Regions from separate parts of the Kitasatospora sp. NPDC023385 genome, predicted to be linked through region 1. Evidence: riboswitches for the same ligand, from Rfam matches in the RefSeq annotation. Region 1 holds a riboswitch; the other holds the start of a gene.
The links. Region 1 has a riboswitch for thiamine pyrophosphate ahead of thiO (glycine oxidase ThiO). Riboswitches for the same ligand answer to the same signal wherever they lie in the genome.

Region 1 (3,400 bases):
ACAGGTGCTTGACCAGCCCCGGACCGTCGATGAACGCCGCGGGCACCTGCAGCGACTTGTTCGGGCCCCGTCGGACGGCGATCAGGCCGCCGCTGCGCACCAGGTCCCGGACCTCGGTGACGCGGACGCCCCACTGCTCCGAGATGTCGGGCAGGTACATCCACTCGGGGACCAGGGCTTCAATCTTGCTTTCGATCTCACTCACTCCACCAGACTGCCACCTCGGAGGCCCGCCGCGCACCAAAGCCCCCGCCCGGGGGCCGCCGGAGCACCGCCGAAGCGTCCCGCAGGGCGCCGCCGCTAGGCGGTGGCCGACTTCAACGGCACCGCCGGGTCGGCCGCCCGGGCCGGGTCCAGCGCGGTGCCGCGCTCGATCAGCCGCCGCCCCTGGGTGAGGTCGCGCGGCCGGTCCACGGTCAGCAGGGCGCTCGGCACCCCGTCGCGCAGCCACAGCAGGGCCCAGGAGGCGTCCTGCGGGCTGCCGCGCCACAGCGGCTCGTCGCCCTCGGCGTGCCGGCCGGCGTACTGGACCATCCGCCCGAACTGCTCCGACCAGAAGTACGGCACCGGGTCGTACGGCGGCGCGTCCGTGCCGAGGACGGCCGCGGCGGCGGCCTCGCCGGACTGCAGCGCGTGGTCCCAGTGCTGGACGGCGAGCCGGGCACCGGCCCGGGCCGAGGGGTAGCTGACGCAGTCGCCGGCCGCGAAGACTCCGGGCAGGCCGGTGCGCAGGTGCCCGTCCACCACGACGGCGCCGGTCCCGTCCAGTTCGACGCCGGAGCCGGCCAGCCAGCCGGTCGCGGGCCGGGCGCCGATGCCGACCACCACCTCGTCGGCGGGCAGGTGCGAGCCGTCCGCCAGCAGCACCGCGCCGGGCTCGACGGCGGCCACGCCCACCCCGCAGCGCAGGTCGACGCCGGCCTCGGCGTACCAGGCGGCCATCGCCGAGCCGATCGGGGTCGGCAGCGCGCCGGGCAGCGGCGCCGGCCCCGCCTCGACCACGGTCACCTCGCAGTCCGCCTCGCGGGCGGCCGTGGACACCTCCGCGCCGATCCAGCCCGCGCCGACCAGCACCAGCCGCAGGCCGGGGCGGAGCAGCGCGCGCAGCGCCAGGGCGTCGTCCAGGGTGTGCAGCAGGTGCGCGCGCTCGGCGCCGGGCAGGGCGCGCGGAACGGCGCCGGTGGCGATCACCAGCGAGCCGTACGGCAGGTCGCCGCCGTCGGTGTGCAGCACGCCGGGGGTGAGGCCGGTGGCGCGGCGGCCGGTGAGCACCTCGATGCCGAGGTTCGCGTAGTCGATGTCCAGGGTGGTGGTGTCGCTCTTGCCGAGCAGGACGTCCTTGGAGAGCGGCGGCCGGTCGTACGGCGCGTGCGGCTCCTCGCCGAGCAGGACGATCCGCCCGCGCCAGCCGCCGTGCCGCAGCTTCAGGGCGCACTGCGCCCCGGCCAGCCCGGCCCCGACCACGACCACCTGATCCGTTCCGCTCAGTTCTGCCACGCCCGTCACTGTACTCAGCACCCGTGGAGCCCCCTGGCGGCCGCCCTCCCCGCCCGTCCCCCGGCCGTCCTGTCCACCCTTCGTACGGGCCTTCGGCCGGACCGGGCCCCGGCGTTATGGTGGGGACACCATCACGGGAGCCCGGCGAACCGGGCTGAGAGGCGGGCTGGCACGGCCCGCGACCGTACGAACCTGATCCGGGTCATACCGGCGAAGGGAGAAGAGCGGCTTTGACACGTTTGCCATCAGACGCGCACGCCGACGTCCTGGTGATCGGCGGGGGCATCATCGGCCTCGCCGTCGCCTGGCGGTCGGCTCAGCGCGGGCTGCGGACCACCGTGGTCGACCCCTCCCCGGGCGGCGGGGCGGGGTGGGTCGCGGCCGGGATGCTCGCCCCGGTCACCGAGCTGCAGTACGGCGAGGAGCCGCTGCTGCGCCTCGGCATGGCCTCGAACGAGCGCTACGCGGACTTCGCCGCCGAGCTCACCGAGGCGAGCGGCGGCGAGGACACCGGCTACCGCCGCTGCGGCACGGTCGCCGTCGCGCTGGACTCCGACGACCGCGAGGAACTGCGCGAGCTGCACGCCTTCCACCGGCGGCTCGGCCTGGAGTCGGCCTGGCTGACCGGCCGGGAGGCCCGCAGGCTGGAGCCGATGCTCGCCCCCGGGGTGCGCGGCGGCCTGCACGTCGCCGAGGACCACCAGGTGGACGGCCGCCGGATGCTCACGGCACTGCTGCTGGCCGGCGAGCGGGCGGGCGTGGTCGTGCACCGCGCCGAGGCCGTCGAGCTGCTGGTCGAGGACGGCCGGGCGGTCGGTGCCCGCCTGGGCACCGGGGCGAGCCTGGCCGCCGACCGGGTCGTCCTCGCCGCCGGGCCGCACAGCCACCGGCTGCCGGGCCTGCCCGAGGGCGTGCTGCCCGCGATCCGCCCGGTGAAGGGCCAGATCCTGCGGCTGCGCGTCCCCGACGCCTACCGGCCGTTCCTCTCCCGCAACGTCCGCGCGGTGGTGCGCGGCCGGCACCTGTACCTGGTGCCCCGGGAGAACGGCGAGCTGGTGATCGGCGCGACCACCGAGGAGCAGGGCTACGACACCACCGTCACCGCCGGCGGGGTGTACGAACTCCTGCGCGACGCCCACGATTTGGTGCCGGGCATCACCGAACTCCCGCTGGTGGAGACCTCGGCCGGCCTGCGCCCCGGCTCGCCCGACAACGCCCCGCTGCTCGGCCCGACGGCACTGCCGGGCCTGGTCGCCGCCACCGGCCACTACCGCAACGGCGTGCTGCTCACCCCGGTGACCGCCGACCTGGTCTCCGAGTACCTGGCCAGCGGCGAACTCCCCGAGCTGGCACAGCCGTTCACCCCCACCCGGTTCTCTCCCGACCGACCCTCCCCCGACCGCTCCACCACGAAGGCCCTGGCATGACCGAGATCGCACTGACCGTCAACGGCGAGCCCCGCGCGGTGCCCGCCTCGGCCACCCTCGCCGAGGTGGTCGCCACCGTGAGCCGGGCCAACTCCGGCGTCGCCGCCGCGCTCAACGAGGCCGTGGTGCCGCGCAGTTCGTGGTCCGATACGCCGTTGAACACCGGCGACCGGGTCGAGATCCTCACCGCCGTCCAGGGAGGCTGAGATGGCCGACGACCTGCTGACCATCGCCGGGGCGGGCTTCTCCTCCCGGCTGATCATGGGCACCGGCGGCGCGCCGAGCCTGGAGGTCCTGGAGCGCGCCCTGCTCGCCTCCGGCACCGAGCTGACCACCGTCGCGATGCGCCGGGTCGACACCACCACGCAGGGCTCCGTCCTGGACGTACTGACCCGCAACGGCATCCGGGTGCTGCCCAACACGGCCGGCTGCTTCACCGCCGGCGAGGCGGTGCTGACCGCCCGGCTGGCCCGCGA
Region 2 (3,400 bases), on a different contig from region 1:
CGCGACGGGTCAGCGCGCGGCGCGACGGGACAGCGGGGTGAGCGCCCAGGTGGCCAGGGCCGGCACCAGGAAGGCGAACAGCGAGGCGGAGGTCCACTCCTGCGGGGTGAAGTGCAGGGCGGCCTGGGCGGACGTCCAGAAGTCCGTCCACCAGCCGGCCACCGCGGTCGGCGCGATGAACTGGTAGACCGCGAAGCCCAGCACCCACGGCAGCAGCATCGTCCAGCGCGACGGCGCGTCCTCGGAGAGGTTCCAGCCGTGCCGGCCGGCGCCGAGGAAGAAGTCCACCGCCAGCACCGCCAGCAGCGGCACGAACACCGAGCCGATCAGACCGAGGAAGTTGGTGTAGGTGTCGGTGAACCTGTCGATCCGCAGCGCCAGCACGGTGATCAGCACGCCGATCCCGCCGCTGAGCAGCCGGCGGTCCACCTTCGGCAGCAGGTTCTGCACCGACATCGCGGTCGAGTAGACGTTGGCGAAGGACTGGTCCGTCTCGCGCAGCACCAGGACCAGCAGGAACAGCCAGCCCGCCCAGACACCGAGGAAGGAGTCGAAGACCCTGTTCGGGTCGCCGCCGGACTGCAGCAGCGCCATCAGACCGAGCGCGTAGCACCAGACCTGGGCGATCGTGTAGCCGGAGAAGCTGCCCCAGAACGACGAACGCGCGGTGCGCGAGTGCCGGGTGTAGTCGGCGGCCAGCGGGACGAAGGAGACCGACACCGCGATCATCGCGTCGGTCGCGCCCAGGAAGCCGTGCCAGTTGCCGGCGCCCGGGTCGGGCACGCCATGGCGGCCCAACTGGACGGTGAAGTACACCATCGCGACGGCGACCGCCCCGGCCACGAAGCGGCGCAGCACCGCGATCGAGCCCAGCGGCCAGATGGTCAGCGCGGTGGTCAGCGCGCCCGCGAGCAGCACGAACAACCAGCGGTAGCCGGTGGTGTGGGCGACGGTCTGGGCGCCCGCCGAGATCGTCAGCAGCTCGAACACGCCCCAGCCGACGCACTGCACGATGTTCAGCACCGTCGGCAGGTACGACAGCCGGGTGCCGAACAGCCCGCGCAGGTTGGCCATCGCGGGGGCGCCGGTCCGGGCGCCGATCAGCGCGGCCACGCCGAGCATCGCGGTGCCGACCGCCGTACCGACCGCGATCGCGGTCAGCGCGGCGGCCAGCGACAGCTCGCTGCCGGGGGCGCCGAGCACGGTGGCGGCGGTGGAGAAGCCGATCAGGCTGACGCCCAGGTTCATCCAGAGCGCGAAGTGGTCCCGGAAGCGCAGCGTGCGCGGCGGCTCGGTGTCCAGCACCAGCGGGGCCTCGACGCGGCCGGCGGGGTCCAGGACGGCGGTCGCGGTCGTGGTGACCTCCGACCCGGGAGCTCCGGACTCGGGGAAACCCTTGGACGCGTGGGCGCCCGAAGAAGAGGATGACGAAGCAGACGGCATGGCCGATACTCCCTACGCCGGCATTACCCGGACAGGTTCCGGCGGTCAGCGCCCCCTCGAACGTCCGCCGCGATCGCGTGGCGTACGGTCGACATGCGCACTCTCAGCCTGGTGGGTCCAAGCTCCCGCGTGTCAGTTTGGAACGACAGGCTAACCGGCACAGGGGCGAACACCCAAGGCCACGGCCTGAGCGGTCCGCATCGCGGAACGTCCGGCGGGGGGCGGGGAGCCGCGGCCGTCGGCGCCGGCTAAGGATTCTTATGAGTTCTTCAGAGGGGTCCTTACGGCAATCGAATCGACAATGCGAAAAACTATGGTCCTTGGTTCTGCCAGCTATGGAGGTCGTCCGTGAGCACCGAGCGCGAGGTTGGGCCCACCGGGCCGCAGGGGGAGCAGCCCGCCGGCCAGGGGGCGGCCGAGTCCGCTTCCGAAGGCCCCGCTCAGGGCGGGCACCAGCCGACCATGGCCTTCCGCCGGGTCTCCGAGCCGGAGGCCGCTGACGCGGGGGCCGACGCGGCGGAGGCCGCACCCGTCGAGGCCGCCCCGGCGGGCGGCGGGCACAAGCCCACCGTCGCCTTCACGAAGGTCCCCGCCCCGGAGGCCCCGGCCGTCGCACCCGCGGCACCCGTCGCACCCGCGGCACCCGTCGCACCCGTCGCACCCGTGACGCCCGCGGCGTCCGTCGCCGACGAGCCCGCCGTCGACCCGGCCACCGGCTACGTCGACGCGCCGCCGCCGGTCCTGCCCCCGGCCCCGGAGGCTCCCGCCACCGCGGCGGGAGCCGCGCCGGCCGCCGCGCCCGCGGCCCCGGCGCTGCCGCCGGCCGGCAACCCGTACGCCACCCCGACCCACGGCGTCCCGGCCGCCGGCGCGCACGACGCGTACGGCGCGGCCCCGGCCGCCCCCGGCACCCCGGCCGCCCCCGTCCCCGGAGCGCCCGCCGCGCCCGGCCACCACCCGTTCGGTGCCGGCCAGCCGCTCGGCGGCTGGGGTCCGACCCACGACTCCTCCTCAGGCGGCGCGGGCTACCCCGGCGGCCCGACGGGCCCGCTCGGCTACCCGTCCGAGTACCCCGGCGGCCCCCACGGCGGCGGCCCGGGCAAGAAGCGCGGCGGTCTGGTGGCCCTGATCGCGGCCGTCGCGCTGGTCGCCGGCGTGGCCGGCGGCGCGCTCGGGGTGACCGTCGCCGACCGCAACGGCACCAGCAGCTCCGCGGACGACCATCGCAGCACCACCGTCCAGGCCAGCGACACCCAGAAGAACGAGCCCGCCCCCGGTTCGATCGCCGGCATCGCGCAGAAGGCGCTGCCCAGCGTCGTCACCATCAAGGCGCAGGGCAACGGGGAGTCGGGCACCGGCACCGGCTTCGTCTTCGACACCGAGGGCCACATCCTCACCAACAACCACGTGGTCGCGCCGACCCTCAACGGCGGCAAACTGACCGTCAAGTTCGCCGACGGTACGTCCTACAACGCCTCGGTGCTGGGCCACGCCGAGGGCTACGACGTTGCCGTGGTCAAGATCGAAAACCCGCCGAAGGGCAAGCTGGCCCCGCTGCCGCTGGCCGACTCCGACAAGGTCAACGTCGGCGACGCCACCGTCGCGATCGGTGCGCCGTACGGCCTGGAGTCCACCGTCACCAGCGGCATCATCAGCGCCAAGGACCGCCCGGTGGCCTCCGGCGACGAGACCGGCTCGCAGGCCTCGTACATGAACGCCCTGCAGACCGACGCCTCGATCAACCCCGGCAACTCCGGCGGCCCGCTGCTCGACTCCGGCGGCGCGGTGGTCGGCATCAACTCGGCGATCCAGTCGAACGCCTCCGCCAACGGCCGGGCCGGCAGCATCGGCCTGGGCTTCGCCATCCCGATCAACCAGGCCAAGTGGGTCGCGGACACCCTGATCAAGACCGGCAAGCCGGTCTACGCCAAGCTCGACGTGCTCCGCAACGACGACT

Region 2: it holds a riboswitch for thiamine pyrophosphate, as region 1 does, so the genes downstream of both, AC0B61_RS03565 (purine-cytosine permease family protein) here and thiO (glycine oxidase ThiO) in region 1, are expected to answer to the same signal.

What each region holds. Positions count from the first base shown of each region.
Region 1 covers NZ_JBVOOL010000012.1:90,522-93,921, reverse strand. Annotated here, with positions in the region: gene AC0B61_RS20110 (Rv2175c family DNA-binding protein) at 1-205, opposite strand, end outside; gene AC0B61_RS20105 (NAD(P)/FAD-dependent oxidoreductase) at 301-1,506, opposite strand; TPP riboswitch at 1,621-1,733, shown strand; gene thiO (glycine oxidase ThiO) at 1,728-2,924, shown strand; gene thiS (sulfur carrier protein ThiS) at 2,921-3,130, shown strand; gene AC0B61_RS20090 (thiazole synthase) at 3,132-3,400, shown strand, end outside.
Region 2 covers NZ_JBVOOL010000002.1:146,691-150,090, forward strand. Annotated here, with positions in the region: gene AC0B61_RS03565 (purine-cytosine permease family protein) at 10-1,443, opposite strand; TPP riboswitch at 1,436-1,582, opposite strand; gene AC0B61_RS03570 (S1C family serine protease) at 1,792-3,400, shown strand, end outside.